4 regions of the Leisingera caerulea DSM 24564 genome follow, and region 1 is predicted to be linked to each of the others. Evidence: riboswitches for the same ligand, from Rfam matches in the RefSeq annotation. Region 1 holds a riboswitch; each other region holds the start of a gene.
What was found. A riboswitch is a leader RNA that binds a small molecule or an ion and turns the genes downstream of it on or off. The one in region 1 is predicted to bind cobalamin.
Positions count from the first base shown of each region.

Region 2: it holds a riboswitch for cobalamin, as region 1 does, so the genes downstream of both, CAER_RS29320 (CbtB domain-containing protein) here and CAER_RS0110080 (hypothetical protein) in region 1, are expected to answer to the same signal.
Region 3: it holds a riboswitch for cobalamin, as region 1 does, so the genes downstream of both, CAER_RS0108365 (ABC transporter substrate-binding protein) here and CAER_RS0110080 (hypothetical protein) in region 1, are expected to answer to the same signal.
Region 4: it holds a riboswitch for cobalamin, as region 1 does, so the genes downstream of both, CAER_RS0118965 (DUF1636 family protein) here and CAER_RS0110080 (hypothetical protein) in region 1, are expected to answer to the same signal.

Region 1 is NZ_KI421513.1:590,827-594,007, forward strand. Features, by position in the region: gene CAER_RS0110070 (alpha/beta hydrolase family protein) at 4-882, opposite strand; gene CAER_RS0110075 (TetR/AcrR family transcriptional regulator) at 953-1,549, shown strand; cobalamin riboswitch at 1,568-1,790, shown strand; gene CAER_RS0110080 (hypothetical protein) at 1,900-2,304, shown strand; gene CAER_RS0110085 (protein-tyrosine phosphatase family protein) at 2,370-2,912, opposite strand; gene CAER_RS0110090 (DNA polymerase III subunit gamma/tau) at 3,106-3,181, shown strand, end outside.
Region 2 is NZ_KI421513.1:2,419,587-2,422,767, forward strand. Features, by position in the region: gene cobF (precorrin-6A synthase (deacetylating)) at 1-190, opposite strand, end outside; gene CAER_RS0118885 (hypothetical protein) at 264-767, opposite strand; gene CAER_RS0118890 (CbtA family protein) at 832-1,530, opposite strand; gene CAER_RS29320 (CbtB domain-containing protein) at 1,535-1,705, opposite strand; cobalamin riboswitch at 1,742-1,951, opposite strand; gene CAER_RS0118900 (DUF1636 family protein) at 2,025-2,360, opposite strand; gene cobA (uroporphyrinogen-III C-methyltransferase) at 2,357-3,091, opposite strand; gene CAER_RS0118910 (cobyrinate a,c-diamide synthase) at 3,088-3,181, opposite strand, start outside.
Region 3 is NZ_KI421513.1:248,790-251,970, reverse strand. Features, by position in the region: gene CAER_RS0108380 (hypothetical protein) at 53-337, shown strand; gene CAER_RS0108375 (succinylglutamate desuccinylase/aspartoacylase family protein) at 342-1,385, shown strand; cobalamin riboswitch at 1,504-1,697, shown strand; gene CAER_RS0108365 (ABC transporter substrate-binding protein) at 1,844-2,854, shown strand; gene CAER_RS0108360 (FecCD family ABC transporter permease) at 2,851-3,181, shown strand, end outside.
Region 4 is NZ_KI421513.1:2,433,566-2,436,746, reverse strand. Features, by position in the region: gene glpD (glycerol-3-phosphate dehydrogenase) at 1-437, shown strand, start outside; gene cobO (cob(I)yrinic acid a,c-diamide adenosyltransferase) at 534-1,169, opposite strand; cobalamin riboswitch at 1,221-1,438, shown strand; gene CAER_RS0118965 (DUF1636 family protein) at 1,533-1,943, shown strand; gene cobW (cobalamin biosynthesis protein CobW) at 1,946-2,980, shown strand; gene cobN (cobaltochelatase subunit CobN) at 3,145-3,181, shown strand, end outside.

The DNA.
Region 1 (3,181 bases):
GGGTCAGCCCTGCGGCAGCAGCCGCGGCCACAGCGCGGCATTTTCCCGGGCAAACGCCCCAAGGTGGCCAATTGCCTTCAGCCCCAGTTCCCGCGGAGCCAGCACTGTCCGGTGCTGCGCAGCACCGCCAAATACCTCACCCAGCCGCCACACGGCCGGCGGCGGCACAACATCATCATCGGCCACCGCAAACAGGTCGACCGGGATGCCGGTCTCTTTCCAGCGCGGCAGCGGCAGGCCCCGCCCCGTTTCCGGCAGGTAGCTGCCCCGCGTGGTGCACCAGCGCCGCCATTGCCAATAGACTCCCGCCGGCAAGTCGGCCCCGAACCCCACCGCACGCCCGGGCAGATAGCCCAGAACACGGGCCGCTAGCGGCACATGGCCGAACCAGAAAGCCAGCGCCAGCGCGCGGTAGGGCCAGGGATGATCGTGGTGATGCACCAAGCCGCCCGCAACCACGATCATGCGGGCGACGTCCTCAAGATCGTCCTGCAGGGGCATCAGCATCGCTCCCAGCGAATGGCCGATCACCCACAACGGCACGCCCGCATAGTGCCGCCGCATTTCGGCCCGGGCGGCGGGCTGATCCGCCAGCGCCCAATCGGCCATAGTGACAGTGGACCGGCGCGGATGTCCCCGCGCCGAGTCTCCGAAATCCGTGTAGTCATAGGTCAGGCAGGCGATCTGCTGCTCTGCCGCCAGCCAGCGCGCGAAATGCCGGTAAAACCGCTGCGGCACCCCGGTTGCGCCGTTCAGCACCACCGCCGCCCGCGCCGCCCCGTCCGGGCGGTACAGCCGGCCCGACAGCAACGCATCCCCGGACGCAAAGCGCAGCTCTTCCTCCCGGATACCGGCGGTATGTTCTGCGTGTCTGTCCAGCATGGCAGCCTCCTAGACCAATTGGTCCACTTCCTGACTGGACCAATTGGTCTAATACTGTCAAGCTACCGCCATGACTGACGTGACGACAGCCAGCCCGCCCCCCGGCAGCCCGGCCCCGACCCGGGAGCGGCTGATCCGCGCCGCCGCCAGCCTGTTCCGCGAAAAGGGCTACGCCGGCACCGGCCTGGCAGAGCTTCTGGCCGCTGCCGAAGCGCCGAAGGGATCGCTCTACCACCATTTCCCCAACGGCAAGTCCGACCTTGCGCTGGCGGCGGCCACATGGGCCTCGGACCAGATGCTAGCGCTGATCGACGCGGCCTTCGGCCCCGCCCCCAGCTTTCCGGCCGGGGCCAAGACGGTCTGCTACAAGCTGGCAAAACTCTTCGACAAGCAAGGCAGATGGAGCGGCTGCCCGGTCTCTGCGACCTTGTTCGCCGGGCCGGAAAACGACGCCTTCCGCCAGCACGCCGCGGACCTGTTCGAAAGCTGGATCGCCGCCACCGCCCGCCAAGCCCACCGCCTGGGCCTGCCCCGGGCTGAGGCCCGCGCAGCCGCAGAGAACTTCTATATCCTGCTGCAGGGCGGCTGGCAGCTGGCCCGGGTACGGCGCGACTCTGACGTGATCCGCGGCCTGCACACACAGATGCAGATGCAGAAAAACGATTGACGACTCGGCAGGCGAACCGCTACCGCTTGTGGTGATGGTTCCCGCGCCACAGAATCTTGTGTCCGGGATGAAAAGGGAACACGGTGCGGCCCCGCCCCAGGCAAGGCCAACTCCGCGACTGCCCCCGCAACTGTAAGCGGCGAGCGACCCCGATAGAGCCACTGGTCTGATACGAGGCCGGGAAGGATCGGGAAAGCTGCGACCCGCAAGTCAGGAGACCTGCCATCAAACGTGTAACTCGAACCCGGGCGGGGTGTCCGGACAGGGTCTGATGGCACCGCGGGTCTCCCGCATTTTCATCCGGTCTCTTGTCCCCAGAACTCCCCGCACCACGCGCGGAGGGCGCAGATATGATGTGGACGGACACAACGCATTTCTATGCGGCAACGGATTGCAAATACCTCGGGAAACCCTGCCCGGCGGCAGAGCGGATGATCGCCAAGCTGGCCGAGGCGATGACCAAGGCCAAGCCGCTGACCCAGGACGACTTTGAGATCACCGGCACCACCGCGCTGGACGGCTGCCCGCGCAACTGCCCGGCGCAGTTCGTGGCCAGCCACGACCGGATCCGGCTGTTCTGCGGTGTGGGTGAGGACGCCCCGCGCGAAGGCCTGGACCGGTTCGCCGATGCAATCCTCAGCCGCGACGGCACCGGCTTTGCCGCCTCCCGCCTGGACGCCCGCCCCTGCGCGCTGATGGAGGCGCTGCCGAAGTCGGCGGAGGCGCGGCAGGCGGAACAGATGATGGCGCTGTGAGCAAGTATTTATCCGGGCTCTGAGGGCTGCGCCCGGCCTATCGGCCGGGCGAAAGGTTACTCGATCTAACCTGCCACCTGTCCCGCGCAGGCCCAGTCCATCTGCGCTTCGGTCTCCACCGCGCAGGGCCGCACTGACCGCAGCCGCGCCAGCGCCTGCACCGGATCCTCGCCGCATTCGATCATCAGCCGCAGCACCGCCATGCCGGAGCGCCCGCAGCCGCCGCGGCAATGCACCAGCACCCGGCCGCCGCCGCCCAGCGCCTGCCGCGCCGACCGGCTGGCCGCCGGCCACTTCGCCGCCACCGCCGGCGGCGGCGTGCCGAAATCCGGAACCGGCAGATGCAGCCAGCGGCTCGCCATGCTTTGAATATCAATTCCCAGCCGCGGCGCCCCGGCGGCAACGTGCTCAGCCTCGGTGGTCATCGAAAGCACCAGCCCCGGTTTCCACTGATAGATCTGGATCAGGTCGCCCCGGTAGTCGCCTTCGGCGCCCGGCAGCCGGCACAGCGCCAGAATGCCGCCGCCCGCAGACAGCGCGTGGATGGTCAGCCCCGCTTGCGCCGCCTCGTCCGGCGCTGCTGGCTCAGAGGTTTCTTCAGATCGCATACCGCCTCCTTAGCCGCTGCGCTCCTGCGTTCCCCCGCGTTGCCCCGCCCTTGCAGCCTAACCGTTAACCACGCAATGCCAAAGCCCTTTTGCTGCTCCGCATTGCCCCCTTCTGCGGTGGACGAACGGGCTGCGCTTCAATACCCTGCGCGCAACGCGGGCGCCCCGCAAACCGAATCCGGCACGAGACATCATGAACGATACCCCCAGCGACACCGGCCAATCCCAATACCAGGTTCTGGCCCGCAAATACCGGCCCGAGACCTTTG
Region 2 (3,181 bases), 1.8 Mb from region 1:
CGACGATCTTCGGACCGTCACCCCGGATGGCCCGGTTGCAGATCTCGCGCCGCAGCCCTGCCAGGTCGTCCTTGCCCGCGCCCTTGTTGGGGATCAGGATCAGGTCCTGCGCGTTCAGCGCCTCAATCGCTTGCAGCGTCATGTGCTGCGGGTTGCCGGTGCCGATGCCGATCAGGGAAAGCTCAATCATGACGGGGCCTTTCACATGAAAACACGGCCCCCTATGGAGCCGCGCCGTTGTCCTTGCAAGCCTGCAATTGCGGTCAGGAGCCTTCGCCGCCTGCCGGCACGGTGAGTATTGCCTCAACCGGCTGGTCCGCTACCAGCAGCGCGCCGTGGCTATTGGTGTTGAGCGAGACCTTCACCTCAGCCCCTTCGGGCAGCGAGGGGATGTGCATCCAGTTGGCGTAGAGGCGGGCGAGTTTCTCGCCGTTCACATAGACATGCGCATGGCCTTCGCCGTCCGCGTCCGCAGCGGAGGCGTTTTCCGGGGCAAAGCGGAAGTTCTGCGGTGTAACCTGCAGGTTCCAGCCGACCATCGGGTCCTTGTGCAGCTGGATGGCAACGCTGGGAGCGTCCGGGCCTGCGGGAAGGCTGACCGATTGGGAGTGGTCATGCGCTGCCATTCCGGCATGGCCGCCGCCGTGGTGCGCCGGGTCGCCGTGGTCGTGGCCGTCAAAGGTCACGCCATTGCCGGCCGCAATCACAAAGCCGATGCCGCCGCCGAACACCAGTCCGATGGCAAAAAGAGCGAGAGAACGGGACATCTTGTCATCCTCTGGAAAAAGAATGCCCCGCCGGTTCGGGCCGGCGGGGAGTGACTGCGCGGGCTTAGGCTGCGGCGTGTTCGCGCTTGCCTTCAGCCTGCCAGAAGTAGCCGGTAAAGGCGCCCAGCAGCACCCAGGCGGCCATGCCGATGCCAAAGGCGCGGGCGGCAAACAGCGCGCCGATCTCGGTCGGAACCGGTCCGGAGAAGCTCTCCGGCTCAGGCGCGCCGACGATATGCGGACCCATCAGCAGGAGCGCCGCGATCAGGTAGCTCACCAGGTTGCCGCCAAAGGCGATCAGCCACATGGCCACCCCAGCAGCCGCAACAGTGATCGTCCACCAGATCTGGCGCGCGCCGATGTCCGCGGCGGCCACACCCGGCACTTCCGGCGCCAGCGACAGGCCGGGTGCAAAGTGGAAGGTGATGAAACCCGCGAGCCCCCACAAGAGGCCGGTGCGCGCGTTGATCTCATGGCCCTGGCGCTCAGCCACCGACATCAGTGCTGCCATCACCAGCGCATAGCCGGTGTAGGTCAGCATGGTGAAGATGATGCTGAGGCCATCGCGCATGGGCTCAGCGAACAGGCCGGGCAGGTCGGGATGGGCCGTTACGGGGTCAGCGCCGAAATGCACTAGGTCGCCGCCCTCGTAAAGTTCGGCGTGGAGCAGCACGGGCTGCACGAAATACAGCTGCAGCAGGGCGGTAATCAACCCTGCTGCAGCACCAGCGAACAGGCCGCTGGTCAGAATGCGACTGAACATGGCCTTAGTGGCAGGGGAAGCCAGTTGCGTGGCGCACGTCATGCGCGGCGTCGTGCAGGGCAGATGCCTGAACATGGCCGGTCAGCGTGATGATCCCCAGCCCCAGAACCACGGCAAACAGTGCCGGAAGCACAGTGGAGCCAGCGGCGGAAGCCTTAAGTGTTTTGGTCGTCATTTGTCGTCCTCCTTACCGTCACACCCGACGGCATAAGTTGTGTCCATTCACACGGCCGGTCTCCTGACTCGCGGGTCGCTGCTGCCATCCTCCTTCCCGGCCTTGGCCAGTGGATATTGGAAGGCCGCTCGCCGCTCACAGTCGCGGGGGCGGTTGAGGCTTCGGTGCCGCAATTTGGTCCACCGTCCTCATTCCCGTTTCAGTCCCAGTGCTTAGGCACTATCAGACACCGTATCGGATTGTTTTGCCCCGTGCGGCTGAGTCTGGTCAAGGACGAAACCGCCAATCCGGAGTGCTTCAGCGTCATAGGGCAGGCGGATCAGCCCATGCCGGCTGGAATGCGGGCAATCGCCTTGAACCGCAGGCGGCCCAGCGGGCGGGCATCGGCAATGCTGCCGTCCGGACTCTCCGCATAGATCCGCAGGAAGGTCAGAATGTCCGGCAGGTCCGCTGCGGTGATCTCTCCGAACAGATAGGCGGTCTTGCCGCTCTGGCGCACCGCCAGAGTTTGCGGCCGCTTGCAGCCGGACATGCAGTCCACCTGCTGCAGCCTTGCCTGCACCCCGGCCGCCTCCAGCGCTGCGGCGACCTGCACTGGCAGGGCGGGGTCCGCGTCGCGGCAGGTGCGGCACAGGGTGACGGTGGGCGGGGTCATGCGCCGGGCATGTCCTGATCCGCCAGCGGGCCGTACAGGATCAGCACCGGCGCCTTGGTCTCCATTGCGCGCAGAACGGACGGCAGCTCACCCACCGTGTGGCAGAACAGTTTCTGCTCCGGCGTCGAGACCCCCTGCGCCACCAGCGCGTGGGTTTCTTCGGGCAGGCCCGCCTCCATCAGCTTTTCCGCCAGCGCGGCAAAGGTGCTTTTGCCCATGTAGACCACGGTGGTGGCGTGCGGGTCGGCCAGCGCTGCCATGTTCAAATCGTCCGGCAGCCCGCCGGTCACGTCATGGCCGGTGATGAACTGCAGCCGCCGCGCTGTCAGCCGCCGGGTCAGCGGGATGTTCGCGGCCGCCGCCGCTGCTGAGGCCGCAGTGACGCCAGGCACGATCTCAAATCCGATGCCGGCCGCGCGCAATGCGGTGATCTCTTCCTCAAGGCGTCCGAAGACGCCGGAATCCCCGGATTTCAGCCGCACCACATTCAGGCCGCTTTGGGCATAGTCGACCAGCAGCTGGCTCACATGGTCCTGCTTGGGCGAGGGGCGGCCAGCCCGCTTGCCGACGCCCACCAGATCGGCATCCGCGCGGGCATGGCTCAGGATCGGGCCGGACGACAGGTCGTCAAACAGGATTGCATCCGCCGCCTCCAGCCGCTTCACCGCCTTGACGGTCAAGAGCTCGGGGTCGCCGGGGCCGGAGGACACAAAGCTCACGAAACCGCTCATGCATGCTCTCCCGTGATCAGGTGGAAGAAGGTGCCGGTCACATTGCCCTTGATCGAGCCGGTCTCCGGCACAGGGTTGCCGTCGGCATCC
Region 3 (3,181 bases), 340 kb from region 1:
GCCCGGCCAAAGTGCAGGCAGTGCTGGCAAAGGCGTTTAGTTGCACAATCCGGTGGAGTTTTGCCTGCGGCGAAATAATCACGCTTGCACAAGGGCCGCAACTCAAGAGCGCGAGGCGGGCGCCACCGCCATCCGCGCCGCCAAAACCAAGGGGTTGAACGCCTGCGGCGTCGATATGCTGCGCGCCAGCTACGGCGCAGTGGTGATGGCGGTGAATTCTTCCCCCGGCCTGGAAGGGGTTGAAAAGGCGACCAGTCTGGACATCACTGGCAGGATGGTCGAATTCCTTGAAAAACACGCCAAGTCCGGCGTCACCAGATCCAAGGGCAAAGGGTAGCAGTATGAGGGTGCGGCAGCATTTCACCATCGGCCACGCCAAGGTGGCGCCGGGCGCGCGGCTGACGGTTGACCTGCCGGTCAGCGTTCTGTCCGATCACACGCCGGTCACCATGTCGGCGCATGTTGTGCACGGCCGCCAGGACGGGCCGGCGGTTTTCGTCAGCGGCGGCGTGCACGGGGACGAGGTGATCGGTGTGGAGATTGTCCGGCGGCTCCTGCGCGCGCCGAACCTGACGACACTCAAGGGCACGCTGATCGCGGTGCCGATCGTCAATGCCTTCGGCTTCATCAACCACTCCCGCTATCTGCCGGACAGGCGCGACCTGAACCGGGCGTTTCCCGGCAGCGAGCACGGCTCGCTGGCCTCGCGCCTGGCGCATCTGTTCATGACAGAGGTGGTCGCCCGCTCGGACCTGGGGATCGACCTGCACTCGGCGGCTGTTCACCGGACCAATTACCCGCAGATCCGCATCTCGCCTGATAACCCGCGCACCCGGGAACTCGCCGGGGTGTTCGGCGCGCCCATCGTGATGCAGTCGCAGCTGCGCGATGGCTCTTTGCGCGGCGCGGCCAAGGAGATGGGCAAGGATGTGCTGCTCTATGAGGCGGGCGAGGGCCTGCGCTTTGACGAGCTGTCGATCCGGGCCGGGCTGGCCGGCATCCTGCGGGTGCTGCGGCACATGGGTATGGTTCCGGCCAAGGGCATTTCCAAACCCAAATCGCAGCCGCAGTTCTGCGCCTCCAGCAAATGGCTGCGGGCGCCGATGGGCGGGCTTCTGCGGGTGTACAAGAACGACGGGGAGCTGGTCCGGCAAGGCGATCTGCTGGGATCGGTTTCCGACCCCTTCGGCGAGCAGGACGAGGAGATCCTGGCTCCTTTCGACGGGCTGATTGTCGGCCGTGCGGTGATGCCCGTCGTTAATGAAGGCGATGCGGTGTTCCACCTGGGCAGGGTGGGGTCGGTCGAGCGGGCAGAGGACTCGGTGGAGGATCTGAGCGCCCAGCTGGAGGACGATCCGATGTTCGACGAGGATGAGATCCTGTAAACCGCGGTGGCGTGCTCCGCGGCTGGGAGGTGTTCCTGCGGATGCCGAAGCAGCCCGCGCCTTTTCCACGGGAATCCAGCAGCGGCTGCAAGTTTTTCTTGCCGCAGCGGAAGTGATGCGCTACGCGCGCCCTACCGGTCCCGCAAGGGCTAAGAGGGAATCCGCGGTGCCCGCCGGGCACCAAACGGAACTGCCCCCGCAACTGTAGGCGGCGAGTGCTGAGCCATCGCGTCACTGGACCCCAGCGGTCCGGGAAGGCGGCCCAGACGATGACCCGCCAGTCAGGAGACCTGCCGGTGAAGAAACCGAAGCACACCGGGCGGGGTTGTCCGGGGAGGTTGCCGGCTGGATGCGCCGCCGCTATCAGGTGCCGCAGAGGAAGGGCCCAGGTCTTCCGCCCTGCCGGTCAATGCCCTTTCACCCGTTCTCCGGTCATTGACATATGGAGATCGACTAACATGTTTCTGCGTTCCGGCCTTATCGGCCTTACCTTCACCGTTGCGGCCCAGGCGGCGGCTGCCGGCGACAGCTTTCCGCTGACTATCCAAAACTGCGGCCAGTCCGTCACCTTCGACGCCCCTGCGGCGTCCTCCGTGACCGTCGGCCAGGCCGCCACCGAAGTGCTCTATGCGCTGGGGCTGGGGGACAAGGTGCTCGGCACCTCGGTCTGGTTCAACGATGTTCTGCCGGAATACGCCGACGTGAACGCCAAGGTTGAGCGGCTGGCCGACAACGACCCCAGCTTTGAAAGCGTGGTGGCCAAGCGCCCCGGTCTGGTGGCGGCCCAGTATGAGTGGCACGTGGGTCCTGAAGGTGTCGTCGCCAAGCGCGAGCAGTTCCATGACCTGGGTATCCCCACCTATGTGATGCCCGCCGATTGCGTCGGCAAGGACAACACTACCGGCGGCGACGGCACCCGAACGCAGATGTTCACCACCGAGAGCCTGTATCAGGGCATCGAGGAGCTGGCAGCGATCTTCGGAGAGGCCGAAAAAGGCGCAGAGCTGGTCGCTGACTACAAGGCCCGCGAGGCCGCGGCTGTTGCCAAGGCGAAAGAGGTTGCGCTGGCCGACGCCTCAGCCGTGTTCTGGTTCTCTTCGCCTGAGCTGGAAAGCGACCCGTTCGTGGCCGGCCAGAAGGGCGCGCCGGGCTACATGATGCAGCAGCTTGGCCTGCGTAATGTCATCGAGACCGACGAGGAATGGCCGACCGTCGGCTGGGAAACCATTGCCAAGGCCAACCCGACGGTGATCGTGATTGCCCGCATGGACCGCCGCCGCTTTGCCGCCGACGACTACGAGAAGAAGCTGGAATTCCTGCGCAATGATCCGGTCGCCAGCCAGATGGACGCCGTGAAGAACGGCCGTATCGTGGTGATGGATGCCCAGGCCATGGACGCCACCATCCGCGCGATCCCTGCGCTGGAGGATCTGGCCGCTGAACTCAGCGCAATCGGCAACGGCGCATGAGCGCAGCCGCCGCACTTGCATGGCACGGCTTCCGGGGCGCTTGCCTGGCTTTGCCGGTGCTGGCTGCGGCGGTTCTGGCAGGCGCAATGATCGGGGAAACCCCGCTTGCGCCTGACCTTGTCCTGTCTGTTCTGGTCAACAAGCTGGCCGGGGCGGGTCTGCCGGTGGACCCGGTGGACCAGGGCATCATCTGGAGCTACCGGCTGCCGCGGGCGCTGGTGGCGGGGGCGTGCGGCGCGGCGCTGGCGGTGACAGGCGTGGTGCTGCAGGCGCTGCTGCGCAATGCGCTGGCGGACCCTTATATTCTGGGCATTTCCGCCGGCGCCT
Region 4 (3,181 bases), 1.8 Mb from region 1:
TCACCACCTACCGCAAGCTGGCCGAGGCGGCGCTGGCCAAAATCGGCGAGGTGTTCCCCCAGCTGCCCGCCGACTGGACCGCAGGCGTGGCGCTGCCCGGCGGCGATTTCCCGGTGGAGGATGTGGCAAAGCTGACATCGAAACTGGCCGCGGACTACCCGTTTCTCACTCCTTACTGGGCAGGCCGGATGATCCGCGCCTATGGCACCGAGACCTGGGAGGTGCTGGGCGACGCCAACACTGCCGGCGATCTGGGCCAGGACTTTGGCGCCACCATCACCGCGCGGGAGCTTGACTGGGCGATTGCCAGCGAATGGGTGCGCGCAGGCGACGATTACCTGTGGCGGCGCACCAAACTGGGCCTGCGATTGGATGAAGCCCAGCGGGCGGCGGTGGATGCCTACATCCAAGGCAAGGCTGCACAGCTCGCCGCATAAAGAATGTTTTGCCCGGCGGCACCGCCGGGCAGCGCCCGACCCTCCCCACGGGAGGGCACTTACGCACCCACCCAGGCTCGGGCGCTGCCCTCAGCTTTAAAACTCTACACCCTTCTGCGCCTTCACCCCGGCGCGGAACGGGTGCTTGATCTGGCCCATCTCGGTCACCAGGTCGGCGATCTCGATCAGCTCCTCCTTGGCGTTCCTGCCTGTCAGCACTACATGCGTCATCGGCGGCTTGTGCTCGACAAGGAACTCCAGCACCTCTTCCAGGTCCAGATACTCATAGCGCAGCGCGATGTTGATCTCGTCCAGCAGCACCATGGTGTTGCGCTCGTCCAGGATCATCTCCTTGGCCTTTTCCCAGCCCTTCTGGGCCGCGGCAATGTCGCGGGCCTTGTCCTGGGTTTCCCAGGTGAACCCCTCGCCCATCGCGTAGAACTGGCAGAGATCGCTGAAGTTTTCCTCGATCAGCGTCCGCTCGCCAGTCTGCCAGGCGCCCTTGATGAACTGCACCACGGCTGACGGCATCCCATGCGCGATGCAGCGCATGATCATCCCGAACCCTGAGGAGGATTTGCCCTTGCCCGGCCCGGTGTGGACGATGATCAGGCCCTTCTCGCCCTCCTTGGTCTTCATCATCCGGTCGCGCGCGGCCTTTTTCTTGGCCATCTTGGAGGCGTGACGGGCGGCTTCTTCCTCTGAGATGCCGGTTTCAGACTTTTCGCTCATGGGGGCTCTCCAGCTGTTTGACCCCATGTCTTGACAAAGAAGGGCGCGATAGCGCAAGGGGGTTTCGCTGGTTCCTGCGAAAGCAGGCGAAGAGGGAATGTGAAGGCCGCCAAATTTCTTTGGATTGCCGAAGCACAGCCGCCCCCGCGACCGTGACCGGATGAGGCCGCCATGCCACTGGGAAAGCCCCGGGAAGGCAGGATGGCCGGCAAGGCGCCGCAGCCTTGGCATCCGCAAGCCGGGAGACCTGCCAGCAAGAGAGAGATCAACGGGCGGGCGGGGTGTTCCGCGACCGGTTGAGGGCTGGCACGCTGCAGCCCCCTTTCGGCCATCCCCACGCCTGCCGCGACAGGAGACGCGCCGATGGCTGACGATATGGCAGACAAACCTGCCAGCACCCCAGGACCGGTCACGCTGACCGTTTGCCTCACCTGCCGCCGCGAGGGTGCCGACCCGGAGGCCGCCCGCCCCGGCGCCATTCTGCACGCCGCATTGGAAGAGGCCGGGATGCCCGAAGGCGTCCGTCTGCGCGGGGTCGAATGCCTGTCCTCCTGCAAACGCGGCTGCGCCGTGGCGCTGATCGGCGGCACCGAGCGCTGGACTTATGTCTACGGCGACCTCGACCCGGACCAGCATGTCCCCGAGATCCTGGAAGGCGCTGCAGCCTATGCCGCCACCGCCGACGGCGTTGTGCCCTGGCGCGAACGCCCGCAGACCTTCCGCAAGCAATCCGTTGCCCGCATCCCGCCGGCCAAGTTCTTCTCCGAGGAGTAATCATGAGCGACCTCAACAAGATCCCCGTCACCGTCATCACCGGCTTTCTCGGCGCGGGCAAAACCACCCTGATCCGCCACCTGATGCAAAACCCGCAAGGCAAGCGCCTGGCGGTGGTCGTCAATGAATTCGGCACCGCCGGCGTCGACGGCGACATTCTGAAATCCTGCGCGCATGAAAATTGCCCGGCGGAGAACATCATGGAGCTGGCCAACGGCTGCATCTGCTGCACCGTGGCCGACGACTTCATCCCCACCATCGAACAGTTGATGGACCTGCCGGAAAAGCCCGATCACATCGTGATCGAAACCTCCGGCCTGGCGCTGCCCAAGCCGCTTTTGAAGGCCTTCGACTGGCCCGCCATCCGCTCCCGCATCACCGTGGACGGTGTGATTGCCCTGGCCGATGCTGAGGCGGTGGCCAAGGGCCAGTTCGCCCCCGACCTGGACGCCGTCCAGGCCCAGCGCGAGGCGGATGACAGCATCGACCACGAAACCCCGCTGTCGGAAGTGTTCGAGGATCAGATTTCCTGCGCCGATATCGTTCTGCTTTCCAAGGCCGACCTGGCCGGCGACGCAGGCGTCGAGAAGGCCCGCGCAGTGATCGAGGCCGAAGCACCGCGCAAACTGCCGATCCTGCCGATGAGCGAAGGCGTCATCGACCCGCGCATCATCCTGGGCCTGGGTGCGGCTGCCGAGGACGATCTGGAGGCCCGCCCCAGCCACCACGACGGCCACCACGACCACGAGCATGACGATTTTGAAAGCATCGTTGTCGAAATGGGCGAAGTTTCCGACCCCGAAGCGCTGCAGAATGCCATCGTGAAACTCGCCCGCGAGCGCAACATCCTGCGCGTCAAAGGCTATGTCGCGGTGGAGGGGAAACCGATGCGGATGCTGGTTCAGGCCGTGGGCGAGCGCCTGCGCGCCCAGTATGATCAGCCCTGGGGTGCGCAGCCGCGCAAGACCGCCCTGGTGGTCATCGCTGAGCATGACGACATTGACGAACAGGCCATCCGCGCCGAACTTGGGGCCTGAAGCAAGTGAAATTGAAGCGTCAGAAATTGAACGGTCCAGCCCGGCGGCACGCCGGGCAGCGCCCGTCCCGCCCCCCAAGGGGCGGGCGCTTCGCTTCCTGCCCCGCCGGGCCGGGCGCTGCCCTCCCCTCTACCAAACGACCTTACAGGCAGGGAGCCTGACCCATGCACGTCGTCTTCCGCGAAAGCCACGGCCTTGACG